2 regions of the Paenibacillus sp. Soil724D2 genome follow, and region 2 is predicted to be linked to the other one. Evidence: a T-box and tRNA genes for the amino acid it is inferred to sense, from the RefSeq annotation. Region 2 holds a T-box; the other holds one or more tRNA genes.

Region 1 (10,040 bases), on a different contig from region 2:
ACTCTTATCCCGCTCCTTTAGTCACTTTCTTCGCAAATAGAAGCTCCCAAAGGCTCTTATTTCTCTGAGTAGCTAGCTTTCCCACCCTATCATCGACAAATAAGAGCCCCTAAAGGCTCTTATCCCGCTACTTTAGCCACTTTCTGCGCAAATAGAAGCTCCCAAAGACTCTTATTTCTCTGAGTAGCTAGCTTTCCCACCCTATCATCGACAAATAAGAGCCCCTAAAGGCTCTTATCCCGCTCCTTTAGCCACTTTCTGCGCAAATAGAAGCCCCCAAAGGCTCTTATTTCTCTGAGTAGCTATCTTTCCCACCCTATCAACGACAAATAAGAGCCCCTAAAGGCTCTTATTCCGCTACTTTAGCCACTTTCTGCGCAAATAGAAGCTCCCAAAGGCTCTTATTTCTCTGAGTAGCTAGCTTTCCCGCCCTATCAACGACAAATAAGAGCCCCTAAAGGCTCTTATCCCGCTCCTTTAGCCACTTTCTGCGCAAATAGAAGCTCCCAAAGGCTCTTATTTCTCTGAGTAGCTAGCTTTCCCACCCTATCAACGACAAATAGGAGCCTCTGAAGGCTCTTATCCCGCTCCTTTAGCCACTTTCTGCGCAAATGGAAGCTCCCAAAGGCTCTTATTTCTCTGAGTAGCTATCTTTCCCACCCTATCATCGACAAATAAGAGCCCCTAAAGGCTCTTATCCCGCTCCTTTAGCCACTTTCTGCGCAAATAGAAGCTCCCAAAGACTCTTATTTCTCTGAGTAGCTAGCATTCCCGCCCTATCAACGACAAATAAGAGCCCCTAAAGGCTCTTACCCCACTCCTTTAGCCACTTTCTACGCAAATAGAAGCTCCCAAAGACTCTTATTTCTCTGAGTAGCTACTATGAAGTCACCCTACTATTTTTTCAAATGATACGGCACGGTCGTTACGATAAGATTCCTTCTGTAAAGCAGGAAAGCCCTAATAAGTAAGCTGGATTGATTATGGAGAATATTCTGCCAGCTTTTCTTAGGAATAAACTGCGGGATTAGGACGGTGACCCGAAAATTGGATTCAGCCGCCTTATGCTCGACCGTATCAATAAATTTCGTCAATGGTTGAACAATGCTCCGATATTGGGAATGCAAGGTCACCAGCCTGATATCGGGTTGCCACGTATTCCATTTCTCCTCAAATTGTTTCTCGGCGTCTCGTTCGAAAGCCACATAAACGGCGATGATCTGATCAGGCGAAAGGGATTTGGCATAATTCAAGGAGTTCTCTACCACATGCGTAATGCCCGCAACAGGCACAATCATCACATTTCCTTCAATAGGAATCGCTGGTTCACAAGTTGTAATTCGTAATTGTTCGCCAACGGCCTCGTAGTGTTTTTTGATTTGATGAAAAATAAAAACAATAAGGGGCAAGAAAATGAGTACGGACCATACCTGCCCAAACTTGGTAATAAAGAAAATCATCATGACCGTAAAGCTCATGAATGCTCCAACTAAATTAATCGTTAATTTAACCATCCAGCCTTTCGGTTTCTCACGGATCCATTTCATCAGCATGCCCGTCTGAGCTAAGGTAAATGGAATGAACACCCCGACAGCATACAGAGGGATTAAATGCTCTGTTTTTCCTTTGAAAAGGATGATTAACAAGATCGATGTAACCGCCAGGAAAATGATCCCGTTTGAATACCCCAGCCGATCTCCTCTAATCGTAAACATCCTTGCTATAAATTTATCCTTAGCCAGATTAACAGCTAGTAAAGGGAAAGCAGAATACCCCGTATTCGCAGCGAGAACAAGAATCATAGCGGTTGTACCTTGGATGATGTAATACATGAAATTTCTGCCGAACGTTGCAGCAGCAATTTGTGAGACAACCGTTTCCTTTTCTTTAGGAGATATCCCATAGTAATATGCTAGATAAACGACTCCCGCAAATAAAATGGCAAGTAACAAGCCCATAGCCATCAATGTTTTGGATGCATTTTTTGGAGCTGAATCTTCAAAGTTTGGAATGGCATTAGAGATAGCTTCAACCCCTGTTAAAGCAGAACTGCCCGATGAGAATGCTCTTAGTAATAGAAACAGGGAGATTCCTGCAACAGGCGTACCAATTGGTGCATGCAGTTCAGCTGAGACATTCCCAGTTACAATGTTATATAATCCGACACCAATTAAGATAAACAAAGCCAGAACAAATAGATACACAGGATAAGCTAAAATAGAAGCCGACTCCGTTATCCCCCTGAGATTTAAGATCGTAATGAATATAACCAAAGCAATGGCAATAACTACATTATAAGGGTGTAAGTGCGGAAAGGCAGAAGTAATGGCATCCGTACCAGCCGAGATACTGACCGCCACCGTTAGTATGTAATCAACTAAAAGAGATCCTCCTGCAAATAAACCCGCGTTCATCCCGAGATTTTCTTTCGATACGACATAGGCCCCGCCTCCGTGCGGATAGGCATATATGATTTGTTGATATGACAAAATAAGTGCTAATAAAAGAAACAGAACGCCTATTGCGATAGGAATTGTGTACCAATAAGCTGCAGTACTTACAGTAATCAAAACGAGTAGAATCTGCTCAGGCCCATAAGCAACGGATGATAAAGCGTCGGAAGAGAGGATAGCTAAAGCTTTCTTTTTATTAAGCTTCTGTTCCCCTAGTTCGTTTGACTTTAATGGCTGACCGATTAAAAATCGTTTAATTACAGATAACATGATTTACACCTGCCATGTTTTTTTAAGTTCATTTCATTTTACCCAATTGTGTGACAAAAGAATCATAAATTTTGGGAACAGATCTTCAACTTAAAATAATCAAACTCGGATGCAGCAGCAGACAAAGGATATTTTGAACGATCGAGCGAGCTGACAAAAGTAGTGTTTTTTCATCAAAGGATTCGACAAGACTCAAATTGAATAAATATCGTACTACACATAGAAAGGTTGTGGCTTCCGTGTACTCACACGAAGATTTAATTTCAGTTCGACTAGGGATCATGCTCATTGTGGTTCCAATACTGGGCGTCGCATCACTTTATTTGATTAGTTAAATTGTTAAACATAAGAGCCTTACACTCCACACGAAAGGTTGTGCAGCCTTGAAACGGATTTTCTGGTGGCTCAAACCGAAGTCAGTGAATGTAATGGGGTACATTCGGCTTCACGGAACTTGGTATGTGATACATGAGTAGAATACATAGCAGCATGAATATGGACTGCAACTATTACTGTAAAGCCCTTCGGGGCTTTTTTTAATTCGCGGTTAAAAACAAAAAAACGACCCAGCGCCATTAAAGGCGTTGGATCGTCTTTTGAATACAAGTGAGAGTATTGAACTAAGATTTTAAAGCTGGGATGCGGTCGGAGGGATTTGAACCCTCACGCCTTGTGAGCGCCACCCCCTCAAGATGGTGTGTCTGCCGTTCCACCACGACCGCGAGGTAGTAAAGTAAAAATGACCCGTAGGGGACTCGAACCCCTGTTACCTCCGTGAAAGGGAGGTGTCTTAACCACTTGACCAACGGGCCACGAATGTCAGTAAGCCTTTGCAGCCCATTTTGACGACAATTGTAATTATAATAGATTCTGTCGCAGTTGACAAGTACAAAATCTGGAATGCTTATGGGCAAATATGGTATGCTGAGTCCAATTCAAAATACTCGAGGTGCTTGTCATTCATGCTAATTTATGAATCTACCCATGGAACGGTCCATGAGGAAACGGTACGCGTTCCCGGTCCGAACGAAGTAGCTTGGGTGCGAATGGAGAACCCCTCTCCTGACGAGGTTAAACATGTCTTAGGCGACTTATACAAGTGCCACCCTCTACTCGTTGAGGATGCGATTAAGCTGAACCAACGACCGAAGATGGATACATATAAGAATCACGTTTTCTTAACCTTTTTCGCGGTATCCAAGCAGCTTGAGCCACAGGAAATAGGGATCGTGATCGGATCAAATTTTGTGATAACCGTATACAAGGACAACCTCCCCTTCATAGATCAGCTATACCATACCTGCCAAGAAGTCGAAGATCGATTACGTCATCCAGGAGCCATTCTTCATGCGATTCTCGATCGTTGTGTCGATGATTATTCCATCGTTGCGGATCATTTTGATGATCGCCTGAATAGCATGGAACAGGCCGTGTATAGCAACCCTAGGATTCGCATAGCACAGGATATTTTCCAACTCAAACGAACTATGCATCAGCTGCGCCGCGTCATTGTGGAGGAACGAATTACCCTTTCCGCTATCGCGCACCACTCCTTCCCCTACACACGTGAAGAAGATGATGTCTATTTCCTGGATATTATGGATCACATCTCACGAGTCGTGGATTCTTTGGACATTTTCCGGGAATCGCTAACTGGTCTTCTCGAGCTCCAAATGAGTATGAAGTCCGACCGGATGAATGAAATTATGAAGACTTTGACGATCTTTAGTACGATCTTTCTTCCTCTGACTTTTATCGTCGGACTGTACGGTATGAATTTCAAATATATTCCCGAGCTGAGTTGGGATTATGGGTATCTGTATGTCTGGATTCTAATGCTCATCTTAAGCGGTATTATGTGGTACTACTTCAAACGTAAGCATTGGTTTTAACGAAAAAAGGCACTCCACCGTGAACCACCAATCACAGGGAGTGCCTTTTTAGCAGCTATTTCATTTTAAAGTAAGCAACAGATTCATTCAAAGTATTTACTACAGACCTGAGCTGTTCGGAGGCAGCAGCAATATTCTGCATCATCGCTAACTGCTCCTCAGTTGCAGCAGCAACCCCTTGGGATTTGTTCAAAATATGCGTGGAACTCGCTGCCGCTTGGTCCATAGTCGCAGAAATCTCCTCGGAGCTTGCCGACATTTGCTGGGTGATCGCCGAAGTCTCATGAATTTGGGTCACAATGTGTGTCACCGATTGCATGATAGTATGGAAGCTTTGGTTCACTTCCTGCATCATGCTCGATCCGGCACTAGCCTCCTGCTTGGTTGCATTCATGGAATTAGAAACACTGGCGATCTCGACTCTCGTCTCATGAATCAACTGATTAATTCCCTCTGCTGACTCGATAGATTGCGAGGCAAGCTTACGAATCTCATTCGCAACAACGTTGAACCCTTTGCCGTGCTCACCCGCTCTAGCTGCCTCGATGGAAGCATTCAGTGACAACAGATTCGTTTGATTCGCAAACGTGGTAATGCTCGATGCAATAAGACCAATCTCATCGGATTTACGTGTTAAGGATTGTACCGTTTGTGAGAGCTGCTCGACCGATTTCAGCATGTTCACGATCTGCTGCTGCAGCTTCCCAAGCAAGTCATTGCCAAGTTCGGCATGACGTGAAGTTAGGGAGGAGTGCTCTGCCATAACGCCTGAATTTTCAGCCACCCTTTGAATCCCAATTGCCATTTCCTCAATCGCTCGGCTCGTTTCTGCGCTGCTTCTTGCCTGCGTCTCGACGTCCTGCGTCATTTCTTGAATACTGGTAGCGACATGCTCAGAGGCCGTTGCCGATTCCTTAGAACTATCTGAGAGCTCGATGGAAGCGTCATGTACGAACTGCGTATTGTGAGCGATCGTACCGATCAACCCTTTAATTTTCGAAACCATAATATCTACTGATTCTGTAATTTTCCCTAGTTCGCACTTGGTATACTTAACCTGAGGCTCATGACGAAGATCTCCTGCCGCTACTTGGCCGGTAATTTTCACGATGTTTTTGACCGTTTTCATTATTTGACTAATAACCATCCAGCCTGCTGTCATGAGCAAAATGATAATAATTGCGATAGATATGTAGATCGTTTTTGCCATTTTATCATTTTGATTCTCAATCTCTTCAATACTTGATTTCGCATAGGCATCCAAAATTTCACCAATTTGATTCATGCCCTCGCGGCCTTTTTCGAAAGTTGCTAATAATTTAGCGTCATTAATAATCCCTTTTCCTGTGCTCGAAGACTGAACAACAGCATTCGCTTCTTTCGCCCATTGGTCAAAAGACGTATGAAAGCCAGCTATGTTCTGCTCAATGGTTAGCTTCGTCTCTGTATGTGCTGTTTGTAATAACTGTTTAGCATTCATAATATCAGCTGCTTGTCCAACCCTTGTATTCGTTTGATCGATATTGTCTTTTAAAGCTTTAAGCTGCTTCGTCTTCTCTTCCGCAGTTAACGTTCCCGAAACCAACAGCTGGTAGGCTGTCAATGCCTGATACATATCACGATCGGCATTCAAGATAAGCGAAGTGCTTTTATTCGTGGTTTCATAAAGGGATGAAGCCAATACTTTCGTATTGGACTTACTTTGCTGCAGCAAAAACACACTTGTGCCTAAATACAGCATGGATGGAACTATTAGCAATAAAAGGAGTCGTACACGTATAGATAACAATTTTGCCACAAAATTTGCCCCCATCATTCATCTATTTTTGATTACTATAACGGAAAATCATTTGATAGATGTTAGAAAACTGTTAAAAATGAATGTGATTACCTAACAAAAATAAGCTCAACGGCATGAATGCCATTGAGCTTATTTCCAGCTAATTCGGATACGGAGAGAGAGGGATTCGAACCCTCGCACCGCTTACGCAGTCTAACCCCTTAGCAGAGGGTCCCCTTATAGCCACTTGGGTATCTCTCCAAAGATATGGCTCCCCGAACAGGACTCGAACCTGTGACAACTCGATTAACAGTCGAGTGCTCTACCAACTGAGCTATCAGGGAATGAACAAGTTTTATTTTATTATGAAGGCGTCCCTAAGTCAAGTGTATACGATTTCAATTTTCCCTTACATTTTCCACATGCATATTTCCGTACATCCATTTTGCGTTTGCGGAAGTATTCGGTTTTGCAATTGACGCATTCCAGCCTATATTTATAGGACTGTTTCTGGGGAGCCCGCGGCAGCGAACGACAGAACCGGGTACCTCCGACTTGCGCCAGCAAGGTTTTGAAATCATTGTCGCGATGCTGGTAGCCACGCTTTAATATATGCAAATGATAATGACAAAGTTCGTGCTTAATGATCTTCTCAATCTCATCTCGTCCAAACGTCTCCCACTGCATCCAACTGATTTCGATATCATGGGATTTGGTAAAATAACGCCCGCCCGTCGACCTTAACCTCCGGTTAAATCGCGCCTGATGTACAAAAGGCCTCCCAAACGATGCCATAGAGATCTGCTCGATCCATTGCTGCAGCTCCCGATCCTCCATCCCCATTCGCTCCTTTGACAAGTTCTCACTTGAATTTGTACCGTATGTACGGCTATACTGTCAAGTAGAAAAGAAGATCGAAAGCTTTCTAAAGAAAGGATTTGAACACCCTTATGCCGCAAATGCGATATGTCATTCTTAAGCTCGAACAACAAGTAGAATTCGTTGAAATGCCATCTTCCTACTCTTATCAATTGACAGCTCTGAATCAAAGATTACACAAAGAATTAGAGAAATTGACCGCTGACTCTGTCCCTCAGCTTCCACGTGTTATTGCAGAATGCGACGACTTGGAATTGGTTGGCACAGCGCATACCCTCATTCAAGGTTTAGATTACATCAATCATTTGGAAAAGACCTTCGCTGGCATCCAGGAAAAGTCGTATCCGCTTATTTCCTTATTGACTGAAATTCGCGCGCTTCAAGCCCAACTGGAACAGTGGTATGAAGAGGAATTTGAGGGTTAATCTTTAAGAGTACGATTAAAAACACAAAGCAAAAAGTAGGACAAAGCAAAGAGTAAGGCAAAGCAAGAGTAAGGCAAAGCAAAAAAGAAAGACAAACCCAAAAAGTAACGCAAATCAAAAGGACCTGCACCCATCGAAGAAATCCTTCATATGCTATTATTACATGGCGAAGAAGGGGATGGGCATATGCCGCAATGGCTCTGTAATCAATTAATGCGGGCCTTCCAGAACAAAAACCGCAGACAAATCCGATTGCTGAATGATAGCTGGTACTTTTACCGCACCCGCCGCTCACAAGAAGAGTGGCCTGATACCCAATCGACGGACGGACCGGGCAAGCGTAAATTTTGATAAAAGAGCTAGTACTTGCGCGGAGCGGGTGCTGGCTTTTTTGCAATTCTGATTTATATAGTGAAACAGGGTAAAGTGTTATAATCAGAAAAAAGTAAACGTTTGTTAAAAAAAGGTTGCATATTTGAAATGTGCCCTCTATACTGTAAATAAATGTAATAGATTATCGGAGTGAAGCACACTCGATCTTGCAGAATTTCTGCGGTTCGGGTGTGCTTTTTTTCGTACATAAAAAAGGGGGAGTCGATAATAATGCCACGTAAAACAAGAGGTTGGTTAAGAAAAATGCGTGAACTTGGATTGGGGCGTCATGGGTTTGGTGGTTGGATGAGTGGTTCTGAATGGATGGTTCATCGAGGGAATTTAAGAGAGATGGCGGTAGTTCAGGAGAGGGAGGGCAGGAACAGCGCTGTTCTTGGGCACTTGGGATTGGTGCAAGGTAAGATAAGTGAAGTTCATGAGCAAGTAGGACTAGTACAAGGTAAGAACAATAATGTTCAAGAGCAACTGGGATTTTTGCAAGGCAAGATGAGCGTAGTTCAGAAAGATAATGTTTATCCATTGTTACCGAGAAAGGCTGCTGCTAAAATACCGCCTCTCTCACCTATCGCCTTGCTAGAGGCTGACAAGTGGGTGTTACGGAAGCAACTAATCATCCAAATAGCCAAGCGTCGCAGCGGCAAAGTACGACTTCAGGAAGTTGCTGCCGAATGCAATGTAAATATTCGTATCGCTGCAGAATGGTTGAAACGACTATGCCTGGAGGGGATGCTATCTCTTGTCGCTGGTCAGCGGAATGTGATGGTTTACTCCTTAAAGGATGTGGGGCGAGTTCATAAATAAACTCTTTAACCTCCCATGCTGGGGAGTATTGAAGATACTAGTTGGAGAGGATGATGTCGGGTAGGTGATGAAGATGACGCTCGGAGGTGGGCGTTATGAGTAACTTAAGGAAGGATGATGTGGAGATTGGTTGATGCGGGTAACGCCTCTTGGTTGGGCGTACGAGTAATTTAAGAAAGGATGATGTGGAGTTTGGTTGATGTCGGTATCGCCTCTTGGTTGGGCGTGAGAGTAACTTAAGAAAGGATGATGTGGAGTTTGAGTGATGTTGGTAACGCCTCTTTGTTTTGGCGTAAGAGTAACTTAAGGAAGGATGATGTGGAGTTTGGCTGATGTTGGTAACGCCTCTTGGTTAGGCGTACGAGTAGCTTAAGGAAGGATGATGTGGAGTTTGGCTGATGTTGGTAACGTCTTTTGATTGGGCGTATTAGTAGCTTAAGGAAGGATGTTGTGGAATTAGACTGATCTTGGTAACGTCTTTTGATTGGGCGTGAGATTAACTCAAGGAAGGATGTTGTGGAGTTTGGCTGATGTTGGTAACGGTATCGGTTAGGCGTACGAGTAACGCCCCACTCTAAACCCCCTCGATCCCGAATAGGAGTCCCTAAAGGCTGTTATTTGAGCAATTTCGATCAAAAATATTGAAATAGAAGTCTCTAAAAGCTCTTATTTGTAAATTTCATTATTAAAATTCTTATTTATATCAGAATAAGAGTCTCTAAGAGCTTCTATTTATCGAATATGGCATAACACAGGAGGAATAGCAGCCTTTAGAGGCTCTAATTGGCCAGCGATCGGCCAACAAAAAAAGCAGCTGGGAGCATAACGCTACCAACTGCTGCTGATTCTTATTACTGAGGCTTTTTCATGGTCAAGCCAACGCGACCTTTTTTCTCGTCTACGTTAAGCACCCAGACTTGGACGATGTCCCCAACGGACACTACATCCATGGGGTGTTTCACGAAGCCGTTTTTGAGCTGGGAGATGTGCACCAGCCCATCGTTCTTAATGCCGATATCGACGAAGGCACCGAAGTCGATAACGTTGCGCACCGTGCCGGTCAATTCCATGCCCGGCACAAGGTCTTCAAGCTGCAGCACATCGGTGCGGAAGATCGGCGCGGGGACTTCGTCCCGCGGATCTCGCC
Region 2 (10,040 bases):
CCTCAAGGTTGTTGATATCATCCTTTGCAGTGCAAAGAAAAACATTGGTTTCGATCGTGTTATTACAGCTGTGCAGGAATATCGCGGCAACATGGATGTCTATGTGGTCGGTGCAACGAATGTCGGTAAATCGACGCTCATTAACCGCTTAATCAGTGATTATAGTGATCTGGAGTCAGAGCTTACAACGTCACAATATCCTGGAACAACGCTGGATCTGGTTAAAATCCCACTGGATGATGGTCGGTTTATTGTTGATACACCTGGTATTGTGCATACTCATCGTTTAACCGAAGTCGTGAAAAAGCGTGATTTAGCTAGAATCATGCCTGACAAACCGCTTAAGCCGATGGTGTTTCAGTTAAATGAAGCGCAAACGTTATTTTTTGGCGCCTTAGCTCGATTTGATTTTATTAGCGGTGAACATCAATCATTTACTTGCTACACGTCTAATGCCATTCAAATTCATCGTACAAAGCTGGAAAAGGCTGATGATTTGTATGAAGAACATAAAGGTGTCATGCTTGCGCCTCCTAACCTAGCGGACTTGGACGAGCTGCCTAAGATTGTGAAGCATCCGCTGCACATTCCGAAGGGGAAACAGATGGATGTGCTGATCTCTGGTTTAGGCTGGATTAAAGTGAACAGCTTAGCTGGAGCTCAGCTTGCCGTTCATGCGCCGAAGGGGATTAAGGTTATCACACGTGAGTCGTTGATTTAGGGGGACAAGAGGAGAACATGGAGAAACTGGTGACGCCGATTGACAGTCATACCATTCTATATGGGGTTTTCGGAGATCCGATACGGCATTCCCGTTCCCCGATTATGTTGAATCGGGCTTTTGAGGAAGCAGGTATTAACGCAGTTTACGCTGCTTTCCACGTTCGTCCAGAAGAACTTGGGGATGCTGTTCGCGGGATACGGGCATTAGGATATCGAGGTGTCAACGTAACGATTCCGCATAAAGTGGAAGTTATGCAGTACTTGGATGAAATCGATGAAGGGGCTAGGATCGTTGGGGCGGTGAATACCATCGTTAATGAATCAGGCAAGCTCATCGGTTACAATACGGACGGTATTGGCTATGTGCGATCGCTCAAGGAAGAGACGGGTATTGATCTGAAAGAGAAAAGTGTTCTTCTCCTTGGGGCTGGTGGAGCGGCCAGAGGCGTTGCTTATGCGCTTGCAAAAGAAGGGATTCGCAGTATCTACATCGCGAATCGTACCAAAGAACGCGCCTTGGAGCTTGCAGACACGATCAGTACGTACACCGAAGCGATTGGACTTGGCATGGACGAGCTAGGACCTGTTGTAGATGAGGTCCAATTCGTTCTGAATACAACTTCGGCCGGTATGCATCCTCATGTCGAGGAAGTTCCGTTGCCGCTTGAACTCCTGCGTTCGCATCATCTGGTCAGCGATCTCATTTATAATCCGCGAATTACAAGATTCCTTCGTGAAGCGGAAGCAAGAGGAGCCCGCATACATGGCGGACTCGGTATGTTTATTTATCAAGGTGCTTTTGCCTTTGAATATTGGACTGGCACCCCTGCGCCCGTTGCGGCGATGAGACAGGTGGTAGAACAGTCGTTAGCTGAATAAGAATGAATAGAGGGACATCAATGTTAACAGGCAAACAGAAACGTTATTTGCGCTCAATGGCGCACCATTTAGATCCAATTTTTCAAGTAGGTAAAGGCGGCGTGAACGATCATTTAATCCGTCACATTCAAGAAGCATTGGAAGTTCGTGAATTGATTAAAATTACTGTACTCAACAACAGTGGAGAAGACCGCGACGAGGTCGGCACTGAATTATCCGAAAAATCTGGCGCAGAGCTCGTTCAGGTTATCGGTAAAATCGTCGTGCTTTACAAAGAATCGCGTGACAAGAAGAAGATTGAACTGCCGCGCTAAAGAGGTGAAGTATGCTTGTCGGAATAATGGGTGGCACCTTCGATCCTATCCACACCGGTCATCTGATCGCGGCGGAGAGAGCGAGGGTCGAAGCAGATCTCGCCGAGGTGTGGTTGATGCCGGCAAATGTGCCGCCGCATAAGCCAAATGCGCCGAAAGCGACGACGAAGCAGCGCTGGGAGATGGTTTGCCTTGCAGCGGAAGGCAATCCTTTTTTTCGTCCAGTTGATATCGAAATCAACAAAGGCGGCGTATCTTATAGTATCGATACGATTGAGCTGCTAAGCAAGGAATATCCAGGTACGGAATTTGCTTATATTATAGGTGCGGATATGGTTCAATATTTGCCGCAGTGGCATCGCATTGATGACATCGTGCGGCATATTCGCTTTATTGGATTAGCTAGACCTGGTTATGAACTTGACTTATCGCATATGCCTATTAACATTCGTAATCGAGTCACGATTGTACCCATGCCGCTTGTTGAAATTTCGTCAACAGCTATTCGTAATGAAAGGCAAAGGAACGGTTCAGTCCGTTACCTTGTCCCAGATGCGGTGAATGGTTATATGGAGGTGAACCGTTTGTATGAATCGTGAGGAACTGATAGCGGCGGTTAAGGAACAAATGCCTGAGCGACGCTGGCTGCATACACTCGGTGTCATGGAAACTAGCGTTATCTTAGCAAAACGCTTTGGTGGAGACCCGGTCAAAGCCGATCTGGCGGCCATTTTACACGATTATTGCAAGTATTGGCCTGTTCAGGAGCAAGCTAAGATTATCCGCGAGAACGGATTGCCCCAAGACTTGCTGGACTATGATAAGGAGCTTTGGCACTCCCATGCTGGAGCTTATATCGCGAAGGAGCAATTTGACATCCATGATGAGGAGATACTAGATGCAATTCGGTATCACACCTCCGGTCGTGTTCAGATGACATTAATGGACAAAATCGTATGCTTAGCGGATTATATGGAGCCCGGACGTGATTTTCCAGGTGTAGATATCATTCGCGATATCGCTGGGCAAAGCCTAGAGAAGGCGCTGGTAGCCGGTTTTGATTCTACAATTAGCTTTTTAATTGCCAAAGGCAAACGGATTTATCCGCTTACGATTTTGACTCGGAACGATTTGATCACACAAATAAACACATAAACCTTGGAGGATGATTGAATGAGTAAAAACCCAGAAGAAGTTTTGGCTTTTGTCGTTGAGGCTGCTGAAGATAAAAAAGCGGCAGATGTTGTAACCCTGAACTTGAAAGGCGTATCCCTAATCGCCGACTATTTCGTTATTTGTCACGGAAATTCAGAAACACAAGTGCAAGCAATTGCCGGAGAAGCTAGAAAGAAAGCGCATGAGCACGGCGTTAATATCAGAGGCTACGAGGGTATTGATACAGCAAGATGGGTTTTGCTTGATCTAGGGGATGTTGTTCTTCATGTCTTCCACCGCGATGATCGTGAATATTATAATATCGAAAGACTTTGGTCCGACGCCAAAGTTGTGGAGCGCGTATGAGAATGGAAGCAGGATCCCTTGTTACCCTAGAGGTAGCGAGGGAGGTTCCTCCTAACGGTTATTTCCTTACTGACGGCCAGCAGGATGTTCTTCTGCCTTATGCAGAAATCGTAGGTAAGATACAACCCGGAGAGCATGTTGAAGCCTTCATGTTCCACGATACACAGGATCGATTGATGGCTACGATGAAGCGTCCTCTTCTTCTCATGGGCGAAGTAGGACTTCTGGAAGTTGTAGATATTCATCCTAGATTTGGATATTTTCTGGAAATGGGACTGGGCCGCAACCTGTTGCTTCCCTACAGACATGTGCCAGAGCTTGAGGAGCTGCGTCCACAAGTAGGAGATAAGGTATTTGCCACATTAGCTCACGATCGGCAAGGACGTTTGATCGCTAAGCTGGCTCTGGAAGAGGACCTGGCTCCTCTTTGCGTTCGTGCACCCTCGAGTTGGAGTAATCAGTGGGTCAAAGCACGTGTGTACAGACCTTTGCAAATTGGCACCTTCGTCATTTGCGAAGCCGGAGTCCTTGGTTATGGTGTTATTGGACTTATAGCTGCTCCGGAACGGACACGCTTGCTTCGTGTAGGTGAGATGGTTGAAGTGCGTGTCGCATTCGTACGTGAAGAGGATGGTCGGGTCAATCTGTCGATGCGGCTTCCGAAGGAAAAAGGGCGCGATGAAGATGCAGAGACCATTTTGAGTGTCCTCCAAGAACGACCAGGGAATGCGATGCCATTTTCGGATAAAACGCCGGCAGATGTCATCAAGGATCGGTTTGGCCTAAGTAAAGCAGCTTTCAAACGCGCATTAGGCAAGCTAATGAAGGACGGGCTCATTTATCAGGAAGATGATTGGACCTATCTGAAGCAAGAGGAGACGCAAGGTTAACATGAGTTACGAAAAATTCGCGTACACCTATGATCGCTTGATGAATAGCATGCCATATGAAGATTGGCTTCGTTTCGTGAAAGAAAGCTTCGAACGATTTGGTATGAAACCATCTACGATTGTTGATCTGGGCTGTGGTACTGGGAATTTGACGATTCCTCTTGCCTTGGAGGGGTACCAGCTGACGGGTATTGATTTATCAGAAGACATGCTGGCAGTCGCTGAGCAAAAAACGGGAGAGCACAAAAGTCAATTGCGCGGCGGCACCATTCATTGGGTACAACAGGATCTGCGTGAATGGGACCTCGGTGAACAAGTGGATGTTGCGCTTTCCATCTGTGATAGTCTCAACTATTTGTTAGAGGAAGAAGATATCATTGATGCTTTCCGTCAAACCTTTAAGGGGCTCAAGCCTGGGGGGCTTTTCCTTTTCGATGTACATACTCCTGAGCAGTTATTCGCTTATGCAGATTCTCAGCCCTTTTTCCTGAATGAAGACGATGTTGCCTACATTTGGACAAGCGAGTTAGATGATGAAAGAGTACAAATTGAGCACGAGTTGACCATATTTGTCAAAGATAGCGGAAAGGATACTTTCCGACGCATCGATGAAACTCATCTACAAAGGGCTTATTCTTTACAATGGCTTAAGGAAATGCTGCTTGCAGTCGGTTTCACTGAGGTGCATATGGCTGCTGACTTCACTTGGGAGCAGCCTACCTCTATGACAGAGAGAGCTTTCTTTATTGCTAAGAAATAACACAATGAGGTTCATTGCGGCTTGACAGTGCGGCATTATTTTACATATAATCAAAGCTAATTAGATGATTAGAGCTTAGAAGAGGATTAGTAACTTGTACAGCATCTTTCAGAGAGCCGGATGTAGGGTGGAAGCCGGTAGATGTCAGTCTTGTGAACTCGCCTTGGAGCTAGAAGGTGAATCACCATTTAAAGCGGAGAGACTTTGAGTATGCTCAAAGATCCCTACAGCGGAGAGACTTTGAACTACGTTCAAAGATCCCAAAGCGGAGAGACTTTGAGCTACACTCAAAGGTCCCTATATATGGTGCTAGCCGGATCGTCTCACCCGCGTTAAGGGGCAGAGTGAACACTGGCAAAGAATGTCTGTGTTAACTAGGGTGGTACCACGGGAATCTAACCTCTCGTCCCTAGCGATATCCGCTAGCGATGAGGGGTTTTTTGGCGCTTGCAGCGCTTTGAATCATGAAGAAGATGGCTGTACACAGGGAGGATTTTACACATGACACAGGAAACGAAAGAAACCAAAGAAACAAAAGAGCAGCAAGGTTATAATCCACAAGCAATTGAGCCGAAATGGCAAGCTTACTGGGATGCGAAGAAAACGTTTAAGGTGCTTGAGAATTCGGATAAGCCGAAGTTTTATGCGCTGGATATGTTCCCTTACCCATCTGGAGCTGGTCTGCATGTAGGACATCCGGAAGGCTACACAGCAACTGATATCGTTTCACGGTTCAAACGGATGAGAGGCTTTAACGTACTTCATCCAATGGGATGGGACGCTTTCGGACTTCCTGCTGAACAGTACGCACTGGATACGGGAAATGATCCGCGAGAATTCACCAAGAAGAACATTGATACATTCCGTCGTCAAATTAAATCACTAGGCTTCTCGTACGATTGGGATCGTGAAATCAGTACGACAGATCCTGAGTATTACAAATGGACACAATGGATCTTCATCCAGTTGTACAATAAAGGACTCGCTTATGTGGATGAAGTGCCTGTAAATTGGTGTCCAGCGCTGGGAACTGTTCTTGCTAATGAAGAAGTAATTGACGGTCTGAGCGAGCGCGGTAACCATCCCGTTATTCGTAAGCCGATGCGTCAATGGATACTGAAAATTACCGAGTACGCTGAACGTCTGCTTGAAGATCTTGAGGAGCTGGATTGGTCCGAAAGCATTAAAGATATGCAGCGCAACTGGATTGGTAAATCAACAGGCGCAGAAGTCCAATTTGCGATTGACGGATACGATGAGAAGAGTTTGACGGTTTTCACTACACGTCCAGATACATTGTTTGGCGCCACGTACTGCGTTCTGGCACCTGAGCATGAGCTTGTTGCGCAAATTACTACGGGAGATCAAGCTGCTGCCATTAAGGAGTATCAAGAAAAGGCTTCCCGCAAAAGCGATCTCGAGCGTACGGATCTGGCAAAAGACAAGACAGGTGTTTTCACAGGGGCCTATGCTGTCAATCCGGTTAATGACGTGAAAGTGCCGATTTGGATTGCTGACTACGTGCTTGGCGGTTACGGTACTGGAGCAATCATGGCTGTTCCAGGACACGATCAACGTGACTGGGAGTTTGCAAAACAATTTGATTTGCCGATTGTCGAAGTCGTGCAAGGTGGAGATGTTGAGAAGGAAGCTTACGCAGGGGATGGCGAACACGTCAATTCCGGTCCGATTAATGGCATGAATATCGAACAAGGGATCAGCCATATGATCGCGTGGCTGGAGCAAAACAGCAAAGGCCGCGGCAAAGTAACCTACCGTTTGAGAGATTGGCTCTTCAGCCGTCAAAGATATTGGGGAGAGCCGATTCCAATTCTTCATCTTGAAGATGGCACAATGAAGCCTGTTCCCGTGGATCAACTGCCACTCTTACTTCCGCAAGTCGATGAAATTAAACCATCAGGTACAGGAGAATCACCGCTTGCGAACGTATCCGAATGGGTAAACACAATTGATCCGGAAACCGGCATGAAAGCTCGCCGTGAAACGAATACCATGCCGCAATGGGCCGGCAGCTGCTGGTACTACTTACGTTTTATCGATCCGCGTAATGATAAAGAGTTTTGTTCGCATGAGCTTCAGCAGCAATGGCTGCCTGTAGATCTTTACATCGGCGGAGCGGAACATGCTGTTCTCCACTTGCTGTATGCGCGTTTCTGGCATAAGGTGCTTTATGATCTTGGTTTTGTTCATACCAAGGAGCCTTTCCATAAGCTTGTAAACCAAGGGATGATTCTTGGTGAGAACATGGAGAAAATGAGTAAGTCTCGCGGTAACGTTGTAAATCCGGATGATATCGTCAGCGATCAAGGGGCCGACACACTGCGTATTTACGAAATGTTTATGGGACCACTTGAAGCTACAAAACCATGGAATACAACAGGCGTGGATGGCATCTATCGTTACTTGAATCGTGTGTGGAGACTGTTTGTTGACGAGAATGGTCAGATAAATGCTAAAATCAGCGCCGACGAAACATTATGCAGTGATTCATTCAAACGTACTTGGCACCGGACGATCAAAAAAATAACCGAGGATTTCGAAGCCCTTAGGTTTAATACAGCGATCAGTCAAATGATGATTTTCGTTAACGAAGCCTATAAAACAGAGCGTTTACCGCTTGAAGCGATGAAAAATTTCGTTCAGATGTTATCTCCAATTGCGCCGCATTTGGCCGAAGAACTTTGGGAGAAGCTCGGCGGCACAGAATCAATTACGTATCAGCCGTGGCCAACCTATGATGAAGCGTGGACAGTCGACAATGAAATTGAGATTGTTGTACAGGTCAATGGTAAAATTGTTGATCGTGTTCTGATTTCCAAGGATACAGATGAAGCAGCGATGGAGAAAATCGCATTTGACCTCGATAAAGTCAAAGAAGCGACCGCCGGAAAGGCCGTTCGCAAATTGATTGTTGTAAAAGGCAAATTAGTAAATATTGTCGTAGGATAACAATACAAAGTTGGCAATTTGGGAAGGCTACTGCTTCTAAGTAAACAGCAGCTCAGCCTTCTCAATGTCTTCTTCATATTTGGCATGTGTAGCACTAATGACTCGTGAGAATATCCCCGCAAGCTCATCGTCCAAAATACGTAATCCTTCCGCTGTAATTCCGCCGGGAACAGATACGCGTTTTTGTAGGGTAGCAGGGTTGAATCCTCCGGTTGTAAGCAGCTTTCCAGTGCCTAGCGTCATTTCACTGGCAAGTAAGGTAGCTTCCTCAATAGAAATGCCAGTTGCCTCAACGGCTGCATCAATAAAAGATTGCAGGAATTTGGCTAAAAAAGCGGGACCGCAGCTGGATATGTCAGAAGAGATCCGCGTATAATTTTCGGATACACGAATAGGTGAGGAAATATGCGCAAATAGGTTCTCTAGCCATTCTTTGTCCTCAGGCTGCATTCGATTCCCATGAATACATAGTGTAGCACCGCTTAGCACGTAGTTCGTTATACTCGGGATAATTTTACTGATTTTCGCCGGCAGAAGACCTTCCAAATGTTTGAGCAGGACAGGGCTTGTAATAGATACGATGAGTTGAGAGGGAAGCACGTCCTCTTTGATTTCATCAATAACCTTCTTAAATTCAGACGGCTTCACACATAGAAAGATGAGATCGCTCCCCAGTACGACTTCTCTATTCGACCCGGCAACATGAAGTCCAGGATATGTCTCCGCTAGAAGCTCAACTTTATGAATTGTTCGATTTCCCGCAATAATTTGCTCCGGATTGAAAGCTCCAGAATGAATGAACGCTTCAATCAGAATACTTCCCATACTCCCAGTACCGATGAATCCTGCTTTCATCCAGTAATCCCTCCCGAAAAATCAGTCACTTTCTTTCATAGTTTATTGAACGGGGTCAGTTATAAATGCCATTCAGATGCTTTTTCATGTATATGTTCATATGTCAGCAATTATGTTTGGAAAGACTTAAGTTGCAAGTTTGCTAAAGCAAAATTCTAATGATTATGCTTACGAAGTTAGTTTTGCTAAAGCAAAACTTTAAAGGTTATGCTTACGATGCCAGTTTTGCTAAAGCAAAACTCTTAGGAGGGAATTCGTGGATTTTTTTGGTTCCAAAAGAGGAAGGATGCTGCTCATGATGGCAGCGATCTGTTTATTTGCTTTTGTCGTTTGGCCATTCATTCGTGGAGGCAGATCTATGATACAAACAGATTTTATGCCTTTGAACTCTCAGATGCAGGCTATGATTTCTCATACTGGAGATGAGCCGGTAGCTGAAGCGGAGGTTGTAAGAAAAACAGATTTGAAATCAAACATAGGCACAGAACCGAAAGCAAAAGTAGATACAGAATCGAAGGGAACGAAAGATACAAAACCGAAGGAAACGAGAGACACAGAATCGAAAACAACGAGTGACACTGAACCAAATACGACAATACCTGCACTTACAGCAATACCTACGCCTACTGTTGTATCTAATGAAAAACCAGAAGCTAGCTTGCCATCAGCAAGGTCTACCGATCAATTGGATCTAAACACAGCTACGCTCAAGCAATTAGTTGAATTACCGGGTATTGGAGAGAGCAAAGCAAAGGCCATACTGGACTATCGGTTGAAAAAGGGACGATTTAGCCAGATTGAAGAGCTGATGGAGGTGAAGGGCATCGGGGAGAAAATGCTGGAGAAGTTGAAGGCATTTCTTTATGTAACTGCATCATAATCCTTACCTTTCTTTTATTTTGCATGGAAATATGAGAGAATACTAGAAATGAAAAAAGGGATCCAAGAACATACAAGGATCTTCGGAAGGAGGAATTGCAATCCGTTATGAGCAACCGTAAAGATTGGGATACTTATTTCCTCGATATTGCTTACATGGCCTCAACGAGATCAAGATGTAACCGTCGGCATGTGGGGGCAGTGTTGGTGCAGGGTAAGAAGCTGCTTGGAACTGCTTACAATGGCGCT

What was found. The T-box of region 2 lies ahead of leuS (leucine--tRNA ligase). A T-box ahead of a tRNA ligase gene usually reads a tRNA of that ligase, here a tRNA-Leu.
Region 1: it encodes a tRNA-Leu, which carries the amino acid that the T-box ahead of leuS (leucine--tRNA ligase) is inferred to sense. The anticodon was not compared.

What each region holds. Positions count from the first base shown of each region.
Region 1 covers NZ_LMRY01000003.1:97,471-107,510, forward strand. Annotated here, with positions in the region: gene ASG85_RS05405 (APC family permease) at 897-2,723, opposite strand; tRNA gene ASG85_RS05410 (tRNA-Leu) at 3,364-3,445, opposite strand; tRNA gene ASG85_RS05415 (tRNA-Glu) at 3,464-3,535, opposite strand; gene corA (magnesium/cobalt transporter CorA) at 3,686-4,615, shown strand; gene ASG85_RS05425 (methyl-accepting chemotaxis protein) at 4,671-6,413, opposite strand; tRNA gene ASG85_RS05430 (tRNA-Ser) at 6,568-6,656, opposite strand; tRNA gene ASG85_RS05435 (tRNA-Asn) at 6,664-6,739, opposite strand; gene ASG85_RS05440 (SprT family protein) at 6,759-7,232, opposite strand; gene ASG85_RS05445 (hypothetical protein) at 7,346-7,699, shown strand; gene cmpA (cortex morphogenetic protein CmpA) at 7,886-8,050, shown strand; gene ASG85_RS05450 (hypothetical protein) at 8,303-8,893, shown strand; gene ASG85_RS05455 (Tex family protein) at 9,745-10,040, opposite strand, start outside.
Region 2 covers NZ_LMRY01000001.1:615,661-625,700, reverse strand. Annotated here, with positions in the region: gene yqeH (ribosome biogenesis GTPase YqeH) at 1-721, shown strand, start outside; gene aroE (shikimate dehydrogenase) at 739-1,602, shown strand; gene yhbY (ribosome assembly RNA-binding protein YhbY) at 1,623-1,916, shown strand; gene ASG85_RS02920 (nicotinate-nucleotide adenylyltransferase) at 1,928-2,515, shown strand; gene yqeK (bis(5'-nucleosyl)-tetraphosphatase (symmetrical) YqeK) at 2,505-3,071, shown strand; gene rsfS (ribosome silencing factor) at 3,090-3,437, shown strand; gene ASG85_RS02905 (S1 RNA-binding domain-containing protein) at 3,434-4,327, shown strand; gene ASG85_RS02900 (class I SAM-dependent DNA methyltransferase) at 4,329-5,087, shown strand; T-box leader at 5,155-5,501, shown strand; gene leuS (leucine--tRNA ligase) at 5,589-8,057, shown strand; gene comER (late competence protein ComER) at 8,094-8,912, opposite strand; gene ASG85_RS36760 (helix-hairpin-helix domain-containing protein) at 9,169-9,792, shown strand; gene ASG85_RS02880 (deoxycytidylate deaminase) at 9,900-10,040, shown strand, end outside.